Regions from separate parts of the Serinibacter arcticus genome, predicted to be linked through region 3. Evidence: riboswitches for the same ligand, from Rfam matches in the RefSeq annotation. Region 3 holds a riboswitch; each other region holds the start of a gene.

Region 1 (4,927 bases), 2.8 Mb from region 3:
TTCACCGCCAGGTCGAGGCTGAGGTACTCCGTCTCCCAGTCCTGCGTGGTCGCCGGCACCACGTCGGCGCCCGCGGGCGCGTGGGCCGACGCCGCCTCGTCGGCGTGCAGCCGGACGCCGGCGTCGGTGAGCGCGGCCAGCGCCGCGGGAAGGAAGGCCTCGGCGGCGTCGGCGTGCACCAGCAGGGTCTCGAGGGCGTTGCAGACGCCGACCCGCTGGGTCTTGCCGTTGAGGAGGATCGCCACGGCCTGGGCGACGTCGGCCCCGGCGTCGACGTACAGGTGGCAGTTGCCCACCCCGGTCTCGATGACCGGGACGGTGGACTCGCGCACCACGGTGGCGATGAGGTCGGCCCCGCCACGCGGGACGACGACGTCCACGAGCCCGCGGGCGCGCATCAGCGCCACTCCCCCGGGCCGCCCGAACTCGTCGATGCTCCCGACGGCCTCGCGCGGCAGCCCCTGCTGCTCCAGGGCGTCCTGCAGCACGGCCACGATCGCGGTGTTGGACGCGGCGGCGGCCGAGCCACCACGCAGCACGACGGCGTTGCCGGACTTCAGCCCGAGCCCCACGACGTCGACCGTCACGTTGGGGCGAGCCTCGTAGATGACGCCGACGACGCCGAGCGGCACCCGCGTCTGCCGCACCCGCAGGCCGTTGGGCAGGGTCGAGCCGCGCACCACCTCGCCGACCGGGTCCGGCAGGCCGGCGACCTCGCGGAGCGCCTCCGCGATGCCCCCCAGGCGCTCGGGCGTCAGCGTGAGGCGGTCGAGCAGCCCCTCGCTCATGCCGCGGGCGCGCTCCCGATCGACGTCGACGGAGTTGGCCGCCACGACCTCGTCCGCGCGCGCGACGAGCGCGTCGGCCATGGCGTGCAGGGCGGCGTCCTTCGTGGCGCGCGTCGAGCGGGCCAGCACGCGGGAGGCGACCTTGGCGCGACGCGCGGCCGCGTGCACCCCGGCGGTGACGTCCTGCTCGCTCGTGGTCGGAGGCGGCCCCGCGGGGCCGCCTCCGACGACGGGGATGGTGGGGGTCTCGAGAGCCATGCCCACCAGGGTAGGCCTCAGCGCACGACGGCGGAGGCGGCGACGCCCGCGAGCAGACCGCGCTCGGCGAGGGCCGGGGCGAGCTCGTGGGCGAGCGCCTGGACGTCCGCCGGCAGCGACCCGGGGAGGACGACGAAGCCGTCGACGGCGCCCTGGGTGTACCAGTCCTCGAAGACGTCCGCGACGCCGCGCGCCGTGCCGGCCACGGTGAGCTCGTCGTGGTCGGTGTGCGTCCCGAGGTCGCGCAGCAGGTCGGCACGGAACAGTGCGCTGGCCGCGTCCTGGCCGATGACCGTGACCGCGTCGACGAGCACGCGCACGTCGTCGGGGTTGCGGCCCGCCTGCTCGGCGGCGGTGCGGATGGCCGTCCGGCGGCGCTTCGCCTCGGCGAGGTCGGAGACCTGCAGGCGGACGACGTCGGAGAACCGGCCGGCGACGACGGCGGTCGTCGCCTCCTGCGGCGCCGTCACCACGAGCGGGCTGTGACCGCCGGTCTGCGCGTCCGGCGTCGCCTCCCAGACGCGGCGGACCTCGGCGTGCACGCCGCCCGCGGTGGCGCTGATGGGCAGCTGCCAGCCGGCGCGACCGCCCGAGCGGGCGTGGATGCCGGCGACGGCGCGGGCCAGGCGGACCGGGTCGAGGAAACCGGCCGGCAGGGCCGGCACGACCGTCGGGCCACCGGTGAGCGCGCCGCTGGCGGCCAGGCGGGAGGCGATGACGGCCGGGTCGAGCCAGGCGTCGGCGCGGGCGGTCGTGTCGAGCCGGAAGGACTCGCCGAAGGTGATGAGGTCGACGCCGGCGGCGGCCGCCAGCGCGACGTGCTCGGCGACGTCGGACAGCGAGACGCGCTCGTTGCCACCGGCGCCCGGGCGGCGGAAGGACGAGGCCTTCGCGCCGAGCGTCGTGAGGTCGAGACCGAGCGTCAGACCGGTGCGGGCGGGGGACGAGGAGGGGTGCTGCTGAGACATGTGAGGGGTCCTTTCCCTGCAGGGCAGGGTTCATGCGTGTATGGGGACCGTCCGGGCTCGCGACCCGCTCCGCGACCGGCAGCACGGGGCTGGGGCAGGGCGGTGGGTCGGGCGTGCGGGCGGGATCGCTCCGCTGCGGGGCAGCAGGAGCCGGGGCACGACGGCAGGAGACTGGTGGTTCTCACCAGCGGCTGAGCTCAGCGGGCGGGGAGCCCGCGGGGAGTTCGTCCGGCCGCCGTCAGCGCATACACGTGCACGCCGACGGCGTGCAACACATGAGGGACGTGGTGGAGCGTCGCAGGGACTTCATCTGCCGTTCCGTGACCATCGTGTTCTGTTCCTCGTATCTCCGCGTGGTGCGGACGAGCGCTTGCCCTGGCAGGTAGCCAGGGCCTGGTCGTCACCCGGGGCACCCCACCGCAGGAGGAGGGTTGCCGACCAGCAAGCCGGGGCTTACGCGCTGGTACTCAAGACCGTGGACACGACGCTACGACCACATTGGTTGATGTGTCAACTCAATCGTCGACGCGGTGCTGACGCGATGTGAGCGGTCACCCGCATCCGTTCGACGCGGTCCGCATGATGGACGGACGGGACGCACCCCGACGCTCGGCCGGTGACGGACGTAGGTTCGGAGCGTGACCGCACCGCACCCCACCTCCCTCGACGCCGCCGCCGTCCCGTCCCCGCGGGCGTTCAAGGACCTGTTCCGCCACCACCCGGCGGGCGTCGCGATCGTCACGCTGGTCGGTCCCGACGGCGCCCCGGTCGGCTTCACGGCGACCTCCGTGATCTCGGTCTCGGCCTCGCCGGCGGTGCTCGCCTTCTCGATCACCGGGGTGTCCTCCTCCTGGCCGGCCCTGCGCGAGGCGCACTCCGCCGTCGTGAGCTTCCTCGCCCACGACCAGGCCGACCTCTCGGTCCGGTTCGCCACCCCGGGGATCGACCGGTTCACCGACACGCCGCTGGAGTGGCTGCCGACCGGTGAGCCGCGGCTGGCGCAGGTGACGTCGTGGGCCCGCGTGGAGATCGCCGAGCGGATCCCCGCCGGCTCCAGCTTCCTGGTGACGGCGGACGTGACGCACGTGCACGAGGAGACGCCGCACGCCCAGGTCGAGCAGCCGCGCCTGGTCTACGTCGACCGCACCTACCACCGCACGGGCGGTCACTCGCAGGTCGGCTGACCCGCGCGCGGGCCGAGGCCTCAGCGCCGGGCCACCACGACCAGGTCGTCGCGGTGCACGACGGCGCGGTCCCGGCCGTCGCCGAACTCCTCGCGCTGCTGGGAGGACGTGAGACCGAACCGCTCGGGCAGCTCCTCGCTCGAGTAGGCCACGAGACCGCGGGCCACGACCACGCCGTCGGTGCTCGCCAGCTCCACGGGGTCCCCGGCCTCGAAGGCACCCTCGACCCCGACCACCCCGGCCGCGAGCAGCGACCGCTTGCCGTGCGTGATGGCGCGGACGGCACCGTCGTCCAGCACCAGTCGCCCCCGCGTGTGGGCGGCGTGGGCCAGCCACAGCCGGCGGGTGCGCGGGCGCGCGTGCGTCGCCTCGAACCACGTGCCGACGTCCTGCCCGGACAGGGCCCGGCCGACGTCGTGGGCGGCCGCGACGAGCGTCGGGATCCCCGCGCCGGTGGCGGTGAGCGCGGCGTCGACCTTCGTCGTCATGCCGCCGGTGCCCACGCCGCTCCCGCGACCGGTCACCACGACGCCCTCGAGGTCGGCGGGCGAGGTCACGCGGGCGATCCGGCGCGACGTCGGGAGCTTCGGGTGGCCGTCGTAGAGGCCGTCGACGTCGGTCAGCAGCACGAGCGCGTCGGCCTGCACCACGTGCGCCACGAGCGCCGCGAGCCGGTCGTTGTCGCCGAACCGGATCTCGTCCGTCGCGACGGCGTCGTTCTCGTTGACGACGGGGACGGTGCCGAGCGCGAGGAGGCGCTCGAGCGCGCGCTGCGCGTTCTTGTACTGGCCGCGTCGGATGACGTCCTCGGCCGTCAGGAGCACCTGCGCGACCGTCAGCCCGTGGGCCGCGAAGGCCCGCGTGTAGTGGGCGACGAGCAGCCCCTGGCCCACGCTGGCGGCCGCCTGCTGCGTCGCGAGGTCACGCGGGCGGGACGCCAGCCCGAGCGGGGTGATGCCGGCGGCGATCGCACCGGAGGAGACCAGCACCACCTGGGTGCCGTCCGCGCGCCGGGCGGCGAGCGCGTCGGCCACCGCGGTCACGGCCGCCGGGTTCAGCGCTCCCCCGCCGTCGGTCAGCGACGACGACCCGATCTTCACCACGATCCGGCGCGCGACCTGCAGCGCACCGCGTCCCAGCGGCAGACTCACCGTGCTCACTCCCCCGAGCTGGTCCAGAGACCCTCGTCGCGGTCGCGGCGCAGCTGCTCGCGCGCGGCGGTCTTGCCATCCATGCGCGCCTTGTACTGCTCGAGACGCTCGGGCGTGGTGCGACGGCGGTCGCCCTCCAGCCGCGGGTCGAACCCGCGCGGTGCCAGGAGCTCGGCGCCGGTCATGGCGGTGGGCTCCCAGTCGAAGATCACGCCGCCGTCGATCTTGCCGATGACGACCGTGCTCCCCGGCACGGCGCCGGCCTTGGCCAGCGCCTGCTCGATGCCGATGCGGTTGAGCCGGTCGGCGAGGTAGCCGACGGCCTCGTCGTTGGTGAACGACGTCTGGCGCACCCAGCGCTCGGGCTTGTCGCCGCGGATCTGGAAGACCTCGCCGTCGGGCGTGTTGACCTTCTCGACGGTGAAGCCGGCGTCGCCGTGGGCCCGGGGCCGCAGCACGACGGGGGCCGGGGCGGGCTCGGGCTCGGCGGCCCGCGCCTCGCGCACGATGGCGCCGAGCGCGAACGTGAGCTCGCGCAGACCCTCGTGCGAGGCGCTGGAGACCTCGAACACGCGGAA
Region 2 (4,927 bases), 260 kb from region 3:
GCTCGCTCGTCGCCGCCGCCCGCCAGGCCGAGCACCTCGCCGGTCCGAGCGAGGGCCTGCAGCACCTCGAGCAGGCGCTGGCGATCCTGGACCGGCTCGGCGGGGGTGCCGACCGGCTGGAGCTGCTGACGATGGCGGCAGCGTCGGCGTTCGCCGCGGGCGAGACGCGCCGCGCCGTGACCCTCGGACGGGCCTCCGTCGCCGAGGCTGACGAGCGCGCGGCGGCCGAGCCGGGGCCGGTCGCGACGGCGCTGCGGGCCGCGACCCGCGAGCGCACCGCGCACTACCTGATCGACGTCGCGACCGACGACGGCGACACCGCCCGCCTGGTGGCCGCCGAGGCCGGCGCCCTGGTCACCGACCTGCCGGAGTCACCGCTGACCGCGCGCGTGCTCGCGACGTGGGCGCGCACGATCCTGTGGCTCGATCCCGCCGAGTCGGGACGATTGCTGGAGGCCGCGATCGCCGTCGCCGACCGCGTCGGGGCGCAGCACCTCGCGGCCGACGCGATGATCTCCCGCGCGCTCCTGGCCTGGCGCGGCGCCGTCACCGAGGACGCCGGGCGGCTGCTCGCCGAGGCGCTCGAACGCGCCGGCGAGGGGCCGGCCGGAGCCGCCATCCGCCTGCGCGCGCTCCGCTTCATCGCCAACCTGCACCTCGAGAACGACACCCCCGACCTCGCGCTGGCCGCCGCCGACGCCGGGGTCGGGCTCGCGCGCGAGACCGGGCTGATGTGGACCTTCTACGGCGTCGACCTGCACCTGCTGCGGGGGTGGGCCCTGATGGCCTCCGGACGCTGGGACGAGGTCGTCGAGCGCGCGACGATCACGATGTACGAACCCGCGCCGACGGCCAGCATCCTCGGGATCCAGCTCGTCGCCGTGCTCGTGGCGCGGCAGGACCCCGAGGCGCCCGCCGCGCTCGCGCGGCTGCGGTCGGTCCCCGACGTGCTCGTCCAGCTCCAGCTGGACGTCGACCAGCTGCGCCTCCACCTCGACTCCGGCCGCCCCGAGCAGGTCGTGCGCGACGCCGTCACGGTCCGCGCGGAGCTCGACGGGATGCGCATGTCCACCGAGGCGCTGCACCTGGCGGCCGTCGAGGCCGCCGCGCACGCCGAGCTGCTGCGTCGTGCCGTCCCCGCCGACGGCGTCGCGGCCGGCACCCACCGCGCCGCGCTCGCGGAGCTCCGCGAGCGGGCGGACCACCTCGCGGACACCCCGATGCTTCGCGGCGTCTACGGCCGGCTGCTGCGCTCGCGCGTGCTCGCGGAGTCCGACGACGACGTCGCCGGCTGGGACGCGATGCTCGCCCTGGCGGAGGAGGCGGCCCGGGTGCCCGAGCAGGCGTACGCGCTGGCCCGCGGGTTCGAGGCCCGGCTGCGGTCGGGCCTGCGCGACGACGCCACGCTGGACGTCGGCCGCCGCGCGGAGGAGCTCGCCGACCGGCTCGGCGCGCGGGCCCTGGCCGAGCGGGTGGCGGGCGAGGCCGCCCGGGCGCGCCTCGCGCCGTCGGGCACCGGGGGCGACGGCGGCGAGCACCGACCGCGCGGGCGCACGGGCCCCGGCCCGCTCACCGCACGCGAGCAGGAGGTGCTCGAGCTGGTGGCCGAGGGCGCCTCGAACGGCGACGTCGGTCGGCGGCTCTACATCACGACGAAGACGGCGAGCGTGCACGTCTCGCACATCATCGCGAAGCTGAACGCCGCCAACCGGGTCGACGCCGTCGCGATCGCGCGACGGCGCGGGCTGCTCCCGCGCTGACGCACGCGCTCACCACCCGGCGGCGAGCCTCACCACCCGGCGGCGAGCCCCCGCTCGAGGTCGTCGAGCAGATCGCGCGGGTCCTCGAGACCGATCGACAGCCGGATCGTCGTCTCGGAGATCCCGACGCGCTGTCGGCCGGAGAAACCGGTCTTCATGTGGGTCGTCGTCGCGGGGTGCGTGACGAGCGACTTGGCGTCACCGAGGTTGTTGGAGATGTCGATCAGGCGCAGCGCGTCGAGGAAGGCGAAGGAGCGGTGCTTGCCGCCCTCCGGATCGTCCGCGGGGCCGTCCAGCGTGAACGCGACGACCGTGCCGCCGGCGCTCTGCTGCAGCTTGACCAGCTCGTGCTGCGGGTGCGACTCGAGGTACGGGTAGCGCACCTGGGTGACCTCCGAGCGGTCCTCGAGCCAGCGCGCGACGGCGAGCGCCGACTCGCACTGCCGGTGGACGCGCAGGTCCATGGTCTCGATGCTCTTGAGCAGGGTCCACGCGTTGAACGGGCTCATCGTGGGGCCCGTGTTGCGCAGGAACGTCTGCAGCGGCCCCACGATGTAGTCGCGCGGACCGAGCACCGCCCCGCCCATGACGCGACCCTGACCGTCGATGTGCTTGGTCGCCGAGTAGACGACGACGTCCGCCCCGAGCTCGAGCGGCCGCTGGAGCACCGGCGTCGCAAACACGTTGTCGACGATCACGACGGCGCCCGCGGCGTGGGCCAGCCGGCTCACCTCGGGCACGTCGACGATGTCCTGCATCGGGTTGGACGGCGTCTCGAAGAAGACGACGTCGGCCGGCGTCGCCAGGGCCTTGGCCCACTGCGCGTTGTCGTGCGCGTCGACGTAGACGGTCTCGATGCCCCAGCCGGTGAAGAGCTCGTCGAGCACGAGGAGCGTCGAGCCGAACATCGCACGGCCGGCCACGATGCGCGACCCCGCCTTGACGAGGCACGCCATCGACGCGAACACCGCGGCCATCCCGGTCGCCGTCGCGAAGCACGCCTCGGCGCCCTCGATCAGGCGCAGCCGCTCCTCGAACGCCGACGTGGTCGGGTTGGAGTAGCGCGTGTAGGTGAAGCGGTCGAGCTCCCCCAGGAACGCGGCCTCGGCGTCGGCCGCGCGCGGGTAGGAGTAGCCCTGCGTGAGGAACAGCGGCTCGGAGATCTCGTGGAAGCCGGTGCGCTCCTGCCCACCGCGGACGGCGAGCGTCCCGGGGCGCAGGCCCTCGGGGAGGCTGGAGCGCGGCTGCGGGTCGCTCATCGGTCCCCCTCGTACGCCGCGACGGGCAGGCCGAGCGGGGCCCAGCCGGGACCGAACTGGCCCTCGTAGCCGTCGACGACGTTGTAGGCGGGCCCGAAGCCCGCGGACGTCGCGAGCTGGGCGGCCGCGATCGAGCGGACGCCCGACTTGCACAGGAAGACGAGCGTGCGGCCGTCCCCGGGCTCGAGGCCGGCGGCCGTCAGGGTCGCGAGGAAGTCGGGGTTCGGGCCGAGGAACGTCTGCAGCGGGTCGAGGACGGGCTCGCGGTCGAGCTCGGTGAGGTCGGGGATGCCGACCTGGGCCCACTCCTGCGGGGTGCGGACGTCGACCAGGACGGCGTCGGCGTCGCCCTCGAGGGCGGTCCACGCCTCCTGGGGCGTGAGGTCACCGGCGTAGCCGTGGACGTGCGGGTGCGGAGTCGTCATCGCGGGTCACCACCGCGGCGGCGACAGTCGGACAGGGGGGAATCGGTCATGCTCGCTCCTCCATCGGTCCTGGCGGTAGCACCCGCACCCGAGTCGGGGGGTTGCTGCAGCGTCGTCGAGCCAGGTCTCTCAGCTGCTCTGGATGGTCGTGATCGATGGTAGCGCGGGGGGCGGCGGGGCCCGCCCGGGCGTCTCAGCGGGCGAGCGGGTCGGGCTCGCGGTTGCGCGAGGCCGCGCGGCAGTCGTGGACGTGACCGGGCGTGCGGAGCACACTCGGTCCATGGGGCGAACCGCGAGGGCGACGGCGACGGCGGGCCTCGTCGCGGCGGCGACGCTCGCGCTGGGCGGATGCTCCGCGGTCCCCGGCGGCGTGGTCGGGCTGACGGTCGACGACGCCGGTCGGGTCCTGGCGCTGCTGGCGCCGTGCGACGGCGAGACGATCGGCGGCGAGGTCGACGACGTCGTGCTCACGCGGCTGATCCCCGGGGAGCGCGGCTCCGACGCGTGGGACCGGATCTCGCACGAGACGAACCTCGACCTGGTCAGCGACGGCGCTCCGATCGAGGTCGTCGTCGAGGCGGAGCTCGAGCCGGGCGAGAGCTACTACGTGCACGCCCTGGGGCCGAGCCTCCCGTGGAGCCCGGGCGACCAGCTCGAGCGGGTCGACCTCGACACCGAGATCGTGGCGGGGCTGACACCGGGCGAGGTGGTCACGGGGCTGGCGGCCCCGCGGGACCTCCTCACGCGCGAGGAGTTCGATCGGACCGCGTGCGAGCACCCGTCCTGACCCCGGGTGACGGCGATCCCCGGGTGACACGGCCCACGTCCCCCCGCGCCACCCCTCGCCCCCGCGCGGAACTAGGCTGGCCCCATGGCTTCCCACTTTGATGTCGTCGTCCTCGGTGCGGGCCCTGGTGGCTACGTCGCCGCCATCCGCGCCGCCCAGCTCGGCAAGTCCGTCGCCGTCGTCGAGAAGAAGTACTGGGGCGGTGTCTGCCTGAACGTCGGCTGCATCCCCTCCAAGGCTCTCCTCAAGAACGCGGAGCTCGCCCACACCCTCACGCACGACAAGGCGAAGTACGGCATCGAGGGCGACGCCACGATGTCCTACGGCCCGACGCACGCCCGCAGCCGCCAGGTCTCGGCCGGGATCGTCAAGGGCGTCCACTTCCTGATGAAGAAGAACAAGATCACCGAGATCGACGGCTGGGGCACCCTCACCAGCGCGACCTCGATGGACGTCGCAGGAGACGACGGCGAGAGCCAGCAGCTCACCTTCGACAACCTCATCATCGCCACCGGCTCGGTCACCCGCATGCTGCCCGGCGTCAAGGTCAGCGAGAACGTGGTCACCTACGAGGAGCAGATCCTCGACCCCGACCTCCCGAAGTCGCTCATCATCGCGGGCTCCGGCGCGATCGGCGTCGAGTTCGCCTACGTCATGAAGAACTTCGGCGTCGACGTCACGATCGTGGAGTTCCTG
Region 3 (4,927 bases):
GGTCGCGGGCACGGCGCCCTTGACCAGATCCAGCGCGATCGCCTCGACGCCGGCGGCGAGCAGCGGGTCGACGGCGTCGCCGAGGCTCCCGTAACCGGCGGTGACGAGGATCGCCGGGCGGGCGGCGTCGCCGTCGTCCGAGGCGGCGCCCACCGGCGCGGACGCGAGCACCCCGTAGGCGCGGGCGACGGCGGAGGCCACCTCCGCCGTCGGCGTCGCCCAGGTGTCGCTGGTCAGCGCGGGCTCGTCGAGCTGCACCCACGAGGCGCCGGCGGAGCGCAGGTCGGCGAGCAGCGCGGCGTAGGCGGCCACGACGTCGTCGAGCCGATCCAGGGGCGAGAAGTCCTCGGGCGAGCCGTCGGCGGCCTTGGCCAGGAGCAGCAGGGTCACGGGCCCGATGAGCACCGGGCGCCCGGTGATGCCGAGATCGGCGGCCTCGCGCACCTCCTGGACGCGACGCGAACCGGCGTAGGAGATCGCCGTCGCCGGGCCGATCTCGGGCACGAGGTAGTGGTAGTTGGAGTCGAGCCACTTCGTCATCTCGAGCGGGACGCGATCACCCTCGCCACGGGCGAGCGTGAAGTAGCCGGCGAGGTCGATCGTGCCGTCCGCGGCGCGCAGGTCCGCGAACCGCTCCGGGACGACCCCGAGCGCGACGGCGACGTCGTGCACCTGGTCGTAGTAGGAGAAGTCGAGCGGGATCGAGGAGTCCTCAACGGCGAGACCGAGGTCGCGCAGGTGCGTGAGGGTGCGGCGGCGCAGCTCGGCCGCCGCCTGCTCGAGCTCGGCCTCGGTCGTCCGGCCGGCCCAGTGGGACTCGACCGCCTTCTTCAGCTCGCGGCGGGGCCCGATGCGGGGGTAGCCGAGGATCGTGGCGGTGGGGAGCTCGTGGTGCTGGGTGGTGGCGCTCATGGCGTCTCCTTGGGGCGTTGTTGACGTCGCGGGCGACATCACGGTGTGCGGAGGGGCGACGTCGCGCGGGGCTCCGGCTTGCGACGTCGGTGTGTCGGGTGCTGCGGATGGTCACGTCGCGCGGGGCTCCGGCTTGCGACGCTTCGTACGGATCCGTGTCGGATCGGCGTGGGGCCCGACGGGGGTCGGGCGGGGCGGCGGAGGCGTGCTCCGCCGTCGGGATCAGGCCGGCATTCGCTCGGCGAGCACGTCCTCCAGGAGGGCGGTGACGCCGTCGGCCTTGTTGAACGTGTACAGGTGCAGCCCGGGGGCGCCGGCCGCGAGGACGTCGCGGACGAGCGACGTCGTCGCCTCGAGGCCGATCCGACGGCGCTCCTCCGGGTCGGTCGTGGCGTCGAGCGTGCCGAGGATCTCGGCCGGGTGGGCGATGCCGTTGAGGTCGCACAGGCGACGGATGCGGGCGGGGTCCGTCAGCGGCAGGATCCCGGGCACCAGCGGCAGCCTGATCCCGGCCGCCCGGGACGCGCCCAGCAGCTCGCGGTAGGCCGCGGCGTCGAAGAAGAGCTGGGTGATCGCGAAGTCGGCGCCGGCGTCCTGCTTGGCGCGCAGCGCGACGAGCTCGTCCTCGCGGACGCGGAACCGGCTGGCCCCGGCGACCGCGCCGTCGGTCACGCCGCCGGCGGGGTGACCGCCGTCGGGCGCGGCACCGGCACGCTCGAGGCCCGGGTAGGCGGCGACGGCGATGCTCACCGCCGTGCGGCGGCTGCGGTGGTCGGCGAGCCGGGAGATCGGGTCGAGCCCGCGGGAGCCGAAGCGCTCGGCCTCGACCTCACGGATCAGCGTCACCAGGTCGCACGCGCGGCCGACCTCGCCCGGCGCGGGCTTCCAGTCCACGACACCCTCGGGCGGGTCGCCGCGCAGCGCGAGGAAGTTGCGGACGCCGGCGTCGAGGAAGGCTCCGACGACCTCGCGGAGCTGCTCGGCCGTCCGACCCACGCACGTGAGGTGGGCGATGACCGGGACGGACGTCTCGTTGATGATGCGCTCGACGAGCGCCTGCGACGTCGACGCCGTCGAGCCCGAGGCCCCGTACGTGACGGAGAAGTAGTCGGCGACGTGGTCGGCGAGCTGGGTGACCGTGTCCCACACCTGGGTCTCGCCCTTGGGTGTGCGTGGGGGGTACAGCTCGTAGCTGATCGTCGGTCGCGGCGGACGGTACAGGTCGGAGGTCGTCATGACCGCCTCCCCCGTGCCGTGCTCCGCGGGAGTGGTGCCCGCATTGCTCTCTCCATCGGTCCTGGCGTGAGCACCCTTCCCGCGGGAGGCTTCCGTTGGGGGTTGCTGCGGCGTCGTCGAGCCAGATCTCTCGGCCGCTCTGGATGGTTCTAGGAGAGTAGCGGGGACGCGCGGGGGGCGTCCATCGTTCGGAGCGGGCGTCCGCATCGCGAGATGCGCGACCCGTTCCCGAGACAGCGCGATGCCCCGCCTCCCTGATCGGAGGCGGGGCATCGGCCCACCGGTCCCTCAACCGGCCACCCGGCACCGTGAGACACCGGGAGTCTGTCGGCCCTGCGATGGCCTAGAGGGGGAGGTGCTGATCACATCGGGGGCATGAGGACCGAGTCGATCAGGTACACCGTGGCGTTGGCGGTCTGGACGCCACCGCAGATGACGCTGGCGCCGTTCACCATGAGGTTGTCGCCCTCACCGGTGACCTCGACGGTCCCACCCTGGACGGTGGTCTGCTCGCCGACGACGGCCGTCGGGTCGAGCTGGCCGGGGACCACGTGGTAGGTCAGGATCGTGGTGAGGAGCTCGCTGTCGGTCTTGAGCGTCTCGATCGTGGCGGGGTCGACGGCCGCGAAGGCCTCGTCGACCGGCGCGAAGACCGTGAACTCGTCGCTGTTCAGCGTGCTGACCAGGTCGACGCCCGGGTTGAGCCCGCCGGAGACGGCCGCGGTCAGCGTGGTGAGGAGCGGGTTGTTGGACGCAGCGGTGGCGACCGGGTCGAGCGCCATGCCACCGACGGAGCCGGCGCCGTCCGGAACGGCCTCGGCGTAGGCGGCGCAGCCGGCGCCGACGAGGTTCGCGGCCGGGTCAGCCATGTCGTCGGTCGCGGACTCGGTCTCCGAGGGGGAGGCCGACTCGGTCTCGGTCTCCGAGGGCGACGGCGACGCCGTCTCGGACTCGGACATCGTGGGGCTGGACTCCTCGGTCATGTCCTCGTCACCCGAACCGCCACAGGCGGAGAGGGTGAGCGCGAGAGCGGCAACAGCGGCGATCGAGGTGAAGGTCTTCCGGGTGGTGAACATTGTCAAGCTCCTTCGTGACGGGTGCGGCCTGGTGGCCGGTCTCACGAGTAGTTCGACGTGGTGGGGAATACGGATGGGTCGGATCGCGAGATTTTTTCTGAGCGGGTTCTCGGGAGGGCGGAACCGTGCATCGGCGCGGGTGGTGGGCCGTGGTGATGCGGGTGCTGACGGCGGGAGACGGGTGGTGTCCTCCCCTGTACAGAGAGTGGTGTCCTCCCCTGGACACAGGGGCGGACGCCGTCCTGACGAGGGACGGCCGGCGTCGGGCCGCCGCCACCACGCACGGTGGGGACAGCAGTGAGGGCGACCCTCCGCCGTCGTGACGATCCTGGGTGGATCGGCGACGGCGACAGGATCGCCCTCGGTGGTGCTGGGTGCTGGTGGCCCCCTCAGGAGACCGTGATGCTCCGGGCGTCGTAGCCGGAGGAGCCGTTCGGGATCGGGGGTGCGATCTCCTCCGTCTGCAGCTCGCCCGTGCCGTCGTACGCGCGGCAGCGAATGGTGTGGACGCCCTGCTCGGCCACCCACGTCGTGCGCCACTGGCGCCACGTGTCGTTCGAGAGCGCGGGCGAGAGCTCCACGGGCTGCCACTCGCCGTCGTCGATCTGGATCTCCACGTTCTCGATCCCGCGCTGCTGCGCCCACGCGACACCCGCGATGACGACCTCGTCGCCGACGGCGGCCTGGTTGAAGCCGCGCGGGACGTCGATGCGCGAGGCGGTCTTGATCGGCGCCTGCTCGGCCCAGCCGCGCTGGGTCCAGTAGGCGACCTCGTCGGAGAACCTGCTCACCTTCATGTCGACGATCCACTTCGTCGCCGAGACGTAGCCGTACAGGCCGGGCACGACCATGCGCACCGGGAAGCCGTTGCGCTGCGGGAGGATCTCGCCGTTCATGGCGACGGCGAGGAGCGAGTCCCGGCCGTCGACGAGCGCCTCGAGCGGGGCGGTGAGGGTGAAGCCGTCGATGCTGGTGCAGAGCACGCAGTCGGCGTCCGAGCTCGGCCCGAGGTCCTCGAGCAGGTCCTTGATCGGCGTGCCGATCCACGTCGCGGTGCCCACGAGCCCGCCACCGACCTCGTTGGACACGCAGGTGAGGGTGATCGTGCGCTCGACGAGCGGGAGGTTGACGATCTCGTCGTAGGTGAGCGTGCGCTCGCGGTCGACGAGGCCGTGGATCTTCAGCGACCAGTCGTCAGCCGTGATGTTCGGCAGGGTCAGCGCGGTGTCCACGCGGTAGAAGTCCTCGTTCGGCGTGAGGAACGCGCCCTGACCGTCGACGGCTTCTTCGATGGTGTCGAGGGTGAGGCCGTCGGGGAAGCTCTGCGGCGTGGCGGACGGGACCTGGAGGGCGTCGCGGCTCGCCTGGACGTCGGCGTAGCTGGGGAGGAAGCGGCCGATCGCGGTGGCGGCGGTGGCCGCGGCCGCGGTGATGCCGACCAGGCTGAGGAAGCGACGGCGACCGAGCGCGCTGTCCATCACCGGCGTGGTGGTGCGGCGGGACGGGTAGTCCTGGGGGGTGGGCTCAACATCGGGGTCGACCGGTGCGGCGGGGGCCGCGACCTCGCGACGACGGAAGAGGTAGCCCAGCACCAGGACGCCGACGACGCCGCCCACGATCGAGGGCAGCAGGTCGATGACCCCGACCGCGGCGGGGCGGGTCAGGACGGCGACTCCGCAGATCGCGACGAACGCGGCCAGCAG
Region 4 (4,927 bases), 240 kb from region 3:
GCCTCCGGGTGGCGCATGGACGTCGCCCCATGGGTGAGCGACGACTTCTGGCGCGAGTGGCGCACGAACCTCAAGGCCGACGACCCCGACGCCCTCGCGGTCGCGGAGACCTGGTTCGACTCCTCGAAGTTCTTCCTCGGTGACACCTTCGACACCACGATGAACTACATCTTCCGCAACTCCGTCATCGACTACGCCAACGGTGGTGACGCGCAGGAGGTCTACCAGAACATCGAGCTCATGCGGGAGTCCTACCCCGAGGAGTCCTTCTACGCGCTGATGAACCTGCTCTCGACGCACGACGCCGCGCGCGCCCTGCACGAGTTCGGCTACACCAGCACCACGTCGTCCGCGACGACGATCGAGCAGGCCAAGCAGCGTCTGCGCCTCGCCGTGTTCTTCCAGATGACCTTCCCGGGCACCCCGGCGGTCTACTACGGCGACGAGGTCGGCGTCACGGGCGGCGAGGACCCGCAGAACCGTCGCACCTACCCGTGGGCCGACGAGGGCGGCAGCCCGGACGAGTCGCTGCTGGCGGACTATCAGGAGCTCATCGCGATGCGGCACGACAACGACGTGCTCCGTCGTGGCAGCATCGACGCCCCGATCTACCTCGACGAGGACCTCATCGTCCTCGCCCGGGAGCACGAGGGTGTCCTGGCCGTGACCGCGTACAACAACGGCACGACCGACCGCGAGGTGACGGTCGAGATCCCCGAGCAGTTCGCGGACCTCACCTTCACCGACGCCCTCACGGGCGAGGTCACGACGGCGGGCGGCGCCAGCCTCACGATCAGCGCTCCCGCCGTGTTCGGCACCGCGCTCATCAGCGAGGCGCTGCCGGCGTTCGTCGACGTGCCGAAGGGGACGATGTTCTTCGACGACATCCAGTGGCTCTTCACGAACGGCATCTCGACGGGGTGGGAGAACGCCGACGGCACCCGCGAGTTCCGTCCGCTCACCCCGATCGCCCGTGACGCCATGGCAGCGTTCCTCTACCGCCAGGCCGGTTCGCCGGAGTGGACGGCCCCCGAGGTCTCGCCGTTCAGCGACGTCGCCCCCTCCGACCAGTTCTACGAGGAGATCTCATGGCTGTCGGAGAAGGGCATCTCCACCGGGTGGGACAACGGCGACGGGACGGCCTCGTTCCGCCCCCTCGAGCCCATCGGGCGTGATGCCATGGCGGCCTTCCTCTACCGGATGGCCGAGGAGCCCGAGTTCGCCGCCCCGGCGACCTCCCCGTTCACGGACGTGACTCCGCAGACGCAGTTCTACAAGGAGATCACCTGGCTCGTGCACGAGGAGATCGCCACCGGCTGGCAGGGCAACGACGGGACGGCGATCTACCAGCCCGTCGCGCCCATCAACCGTGACGCGATGGCCGCGTTCCTGCACCGCTACGACGACGCCGGGTTCTCCGACATCGGCTGAGCGGGGCTGAGCCTCAGCACCACCTGAACGACCCGCACCACCCGCACGAACGACGCCGCCCCCGGTGGGTCCACGGACTCGCCGGGGGCGGCGTCGTCGCCGTCGTGGCAGACTCGATCCCGGTCACGAGGCCCAGCGACAAGCCCTCCGGCTTGCTGGCCAGCAACCGCGTCACGCGACACGGTGCTCCCGGAGGAAGACCCGCCCGCCGCAGCCCGCGGCGGGAAGACGCGTCCCGCCGTCGTGATCGACGGCGTCAGCCTGAGGAGCCTCCTCCATGTCTCGTCGTCCCCGGATCGCCATGGCCCACGCCGACCACCCCGACAACGCGAGCCTCGAGGTGGTGCTGCCCCACGCGGTCCTCGCCACCCTCGGTCACGACTGGGACCGCGTGCCCTGGGCCTTCGAGATGCCGATGCTGGAAGCGCCCGAGTGGGGGCTCGTGCTCGCCGCCACGCGGTTGCTCGACGGCGAGGCTCCCCTGCGCGACACGGCCGAGGTCCGGCACTGGCTCGACTGGCTGCGGGCGAAGGACGTCGTGCTCGACCACGAGCCCGGCGTCGGCTTCCGCTACGTGGCGCGCCGGGACGTCGACGTCGGGATCGTGCGACGTCGCGACCCCGAGCCGGGCCCGTGCGTCCGCGTGATCGGGCTGACCTCCGGCACCGGCGGCTGCCTCACGCACGGCCTCGCGCACGGCCGACCGCCCGGGCAGCTCGTGGGGTGCCGGCTCGTCCCGGCGGTGGTGTGCGACCTGTGCTGGCGGGTGGCCCACGTGCAGCTCCCCCCGCGCTCCTTCATGCCGTACGCCTACTCCGAGGCGTGTCTGCGGTGCCGGACGGCGTGGGACCTCCTCCCGGAGTGGGTGACCCGGCCGAGGCCAGGGTTTGGTCGGCGGCTCAGGCCGGGGGTCGATGCGGTATCTCGCGAGACCTTGCTGCCGCTGATGGCCCTCGGTCACGACGGCGAGCGGACCGCCGTGCCCTGGGCGCCCGCCCTCGTGCGCACGGTGCGCGACGGCGAGCTCGTCGACGTCGACACGACCGCGGGCCGCGAGCCCGAGGAGGTCGTCGTGTGGTCGACGTGGGCCGAGCGGTACCCGACGTCGATCGAGACGTCGGCGCACGCCGTCGTCGCGCTGGCGCGGCGCCTCGTGCCGGACGGGATGCCGCTGGAGGTCGACGCCCGGACGGTGGTCGGTCAGGTGCGGTTCGAGCTCGACGACGAGGGTCTGGCGTGAGGCGTCCGGCGTGAGGCGGCGTCACTCCGCGACCGGCGCGTCCGTCGGTTCGATCGCGTCCTCGAGCCCGAGGAGCAGGTCGATCGCCACGACCAGCGACCGCACGCGGCGCAGCGAGCGCGCGTCGTCGTCGTCGAGCCCGACGGTGATCCACCGATCGCCGTGGTCGACCAGCAGCTCCCCCTCGCCGAGCAGCTCCCGGCAGCCGGCCACGAAGGTGTCCCACCCCTGCTCCGGCAGCTCGAGGGTCGGGTCCCTCGTGATCGCCGCCCAGCGCAGGTGCTGGACCGCGTCCGCCCCGGGCGCGCCCGACCTCGACGTCCTCGTGCCGATCACGAAGGCCCGGCCCTGGACGATCCCGCGGACGACGAGGACGTGGCGCACGTCCCTGGGCGCGGGCCGGGCCTCGGTGGCTGCTGCGGGCGGGGCGGTGACGGCGGGCGGGAGCAGGCTCGCGTGCGGGTCGGGCTCGGGCTGCAGCCCGTTCACCGCCGCGAACTCGGCGAGCCGGTCCGACGGCGTCCACCGGCGTCGCTGCCGCCGGGCGGTGACGACCGCCGCGACGACCCCGAGCAGGATGAACGCCGGCGCGACGACCGCCGCGGCCGCGAGCGCCGGCCGGACGTCGGGGAAGGTCGCGACGGCGAGCACCGCGGCGGTGACGACGGCGCCCGTCACCCCGGCGAGGACCCCCGTCTGCCAGGGCTTGCGCCAGGCGCGGCGCCACAGGGTCGCGGATCTCCCGGTCGGCACCGGGGACCGACGGCGCAACGCGTCCACGTGCTCCTGCGTCACCGGGCGCGTGAGCGCGTCGAAGTGGAGGGTCCGGGCGAGCGGCCGGTCCAGGTGCGCGCCGACGAGGGCCTCGGGCTCCTCCCCGGCGGTACGAACGTGCCGAACGTCCGGCTCACCCCGCCCCCTTCCGCGCTCGCGGTCCTTCGCCGCCGCCTAGTCTGCCGCGCGTCGGGGGCGAGGGGTGTGCCCGTCGAGGTCGTCCGCTCGTCCGCCATCCGTTCGCGAGGCCTTTCGGGTCGTTCGCGAGGCCCTTCGGGTCGTTCGCGAGGCCCTTCGGGTCAGGCGTCGCTCTCGAACCGGTAGCCGATGACGTCGTCCGTCAGCCCGTTGGACTCAACCCTCGCCTGCGCCTCCTCGAGCGACAGGTCGGTGTCGAAGGGCACGTAGCCGGACGGGTCGACGTGGGGCGACGGAGAGTCGAGCGCGCCTCCGGGCGACGTGGCGGTCGACTCCGAGGCCGCCGGCGCCCCGCACCCGGCAACGAGGATCAGTCCGCTCGCGGCGATCACGAGGGGAAGGGCGCGCGAGCGGCGCGAGAGCGGCGTCATCTCGTCAGGCTAGTTCGACGTCGTGGTCGCGGCCCGCTGCGTCCCGGGACGCCGTCGAGCAGCTTCGGCCTCGCTCTCTGCGGACGGCCCTCGCTGTCTGCGGACAGAATCCGGCCGCGGCGGCGGCCCGCAGCATCGCCGCAGGTCAGGGGCCTGGGCGCACGACGGCGTCAGCAACCGTCCGCAGAGAGCGAGGTCCGTCCGCAGAGAGCGAGGCGCGCGGGGCAGAGGCGGCCGGGGCGGGGTCAGGCGCGCGCGGCCCGCTTGCGCCGGCTGAGCACGACGGCGATCGTCGCTCCGAGCGCGACCAGCACCACCCCACCGACCACGAGCCAGGGGAAACCCGCGCTCGCGGTGGTGTCGGACGCGGCGTCGCCGACCTCGGTCGTGCCCTCGGCGGCGGTCTCGGCGGCCCCGTCGGACTCGCCGCCCGCCTCGACCTCCGGAGCAGCCTCGGACGGCGCCGACTCCGGCGCCGCCTCGGGCACCGGCGGCGCGACGATGTCGAGCTCGACCGTGGCCTCGACCTCGGACGGCTCGGTGACCGTGGCCGTCACCGTCCAGTGCCCCTCGCCCAGCACGCCGGCGTCGGAGCGGTACCAGCCGACCCCCGAGGTCGCCGACTGCAGGGTGAGCGGCCCGACCTCCTCCCCCGCGTCCGAGACCGCGACGACGGTGATCGCCGCGCTCTCCTCCACGGGGTGGCCGTCGTTGACGTAGGTGAGGAACGCGTCGACACCCCCGCCGCCGTCGGTGCCGAGCTCGATCGTGATCGGGCCACCGTGCGCCTGCGCGGCCACGGGACCGAGCGCCACCGCGCCCAGGAGTCCGAGCAGCAGGGCGGCGAGCGACGCCCGCAGGCGAGCCGCGGTCGTGGGTCGGGGTCGGGTCATGTCGGGCCTCCGGGTCGCAA

What was found. Region 3 has a riboswitch for S-adenosylmethionine ahead of C8046_RS12990 (methylenetetrahydrofolate reductase). Riboswitches for the same ligand answer to the same signal wherever they lie in the genome.
Region 1: another riboswitch for S-adenosylmethionine. It lies ahead of C8046_RS00490 (LLM class flavin-dependent oxidoreductase); the one in region 3 lies ahead of C8046_RS12990 (methylenetetrahydrofolate reductase).
Region 2: another riboswitch for S-adenosylmethionine. It lies ahead of C8046_RS14135 (rhodanese-like domain-containing protein); the one in region 3 lies ahead of C8046_RS12990 (methylenetetrahydrofolate reductase).
Region 4: another riboswitch for S-adenosylmethionine. It lies ahead of C8046_RS11940 (hypothetical protein); the one in region 3 lies ahead of C8046_RS12990 (methylenetetrahydrofolate reductase).

Annotation. Positions count from the first base shown of each region.
Region 1 covers NZ_PYHR01000002.1:88,854-93,780, reverse strand. The annotation lists gene C8046_RS00495 (glutamate-5-semialdehyde dehydrogenase) at 1-1,046, opposite strand, end outside; gene C8046_RS00490 (LLM class flavin-dependent oxidoreductase) at 1,064-2,014, opposite strand; SAM riboswitch class IV at 2,376-2,489, opposite strand; gene C8046_RS00485 (flavin reductase family protein) at 2,653-3,198, shown strand; gene proB (glutamate 5-kinase) at 3,219-4,349, opposite strand; gene obgE (GTPase ObgE) at 4,355-4,927, opposite strand, start outside.
Region 2 covers NZ_PYHR01000002.1:3,152,891-3,157,817, reverse strand. The annotation lists gene C8046_RS14145 (helix-turn-helix transcriptional regulator) at 1-1,760, shown strand, start outside; gene C8046_RS14140 (O-succinylhomoserine sulfhydrylase) at 1,790-3,019, opposite strand; gene C8046_RS14135 (rhodanese-like domain-containing protein) at 3,016-3,444, opposite strand; SAM riboswitch class I at 3,502-3,593, opposite strand; gene C8046_RS14130 (hypothetical protein) at 3,725-4,231, shown strand; gene lpdA (dihydrolipoyl dehydrogenase) at 4,316-4,927, shown strand, end outside.
Region 3 covers NZ_PYHR01000002.1:2,896,256-2,901,182, reverse strand. The annotation lists gene metE (5-methyltetrahydropteroyltriglutamate--homocysteine S-methyltransferase) at 1-912, opposite strand, end outside; gene C8046_RS12990 (methylenetetrahydrofolate reductase) at 1,135-2,148, opposite strand; SAM riboswitch class I at 2,198-2,298, opposite strand; gene C8046_RS12985 (fasciclin domain-containing protein) at 2,511-3,224, opposite strand; gene C8046_RS12980 (molybdopterin-dependent oxidoreductase) at 3,614-4,927, opposite strand, start outside.
Region 4 covers NZ_PYHR01000002.1:2,653,694-2,658,620, reverse strand. The annotation lists gene C8046_RS11945 (alpha-amylase family glycosyl hydrolase) at 1-1,431, shown strand, start outside; SAM riboswitch class IV at 1,553-1,667, shown strand; gene C8046_RS11940 (hypothetical protein) at 1,709-2,671, shown strand; gene C8046_RS11935 (hypothetical protein) at 2,693-3,466, opposite strand; gene C8046_RS11930 (hypothetical protein) at 3,745-4,014, opposite strand; gene C8046_RS11925 (hypothetical protein) at 4,260-4,907, opposite strand.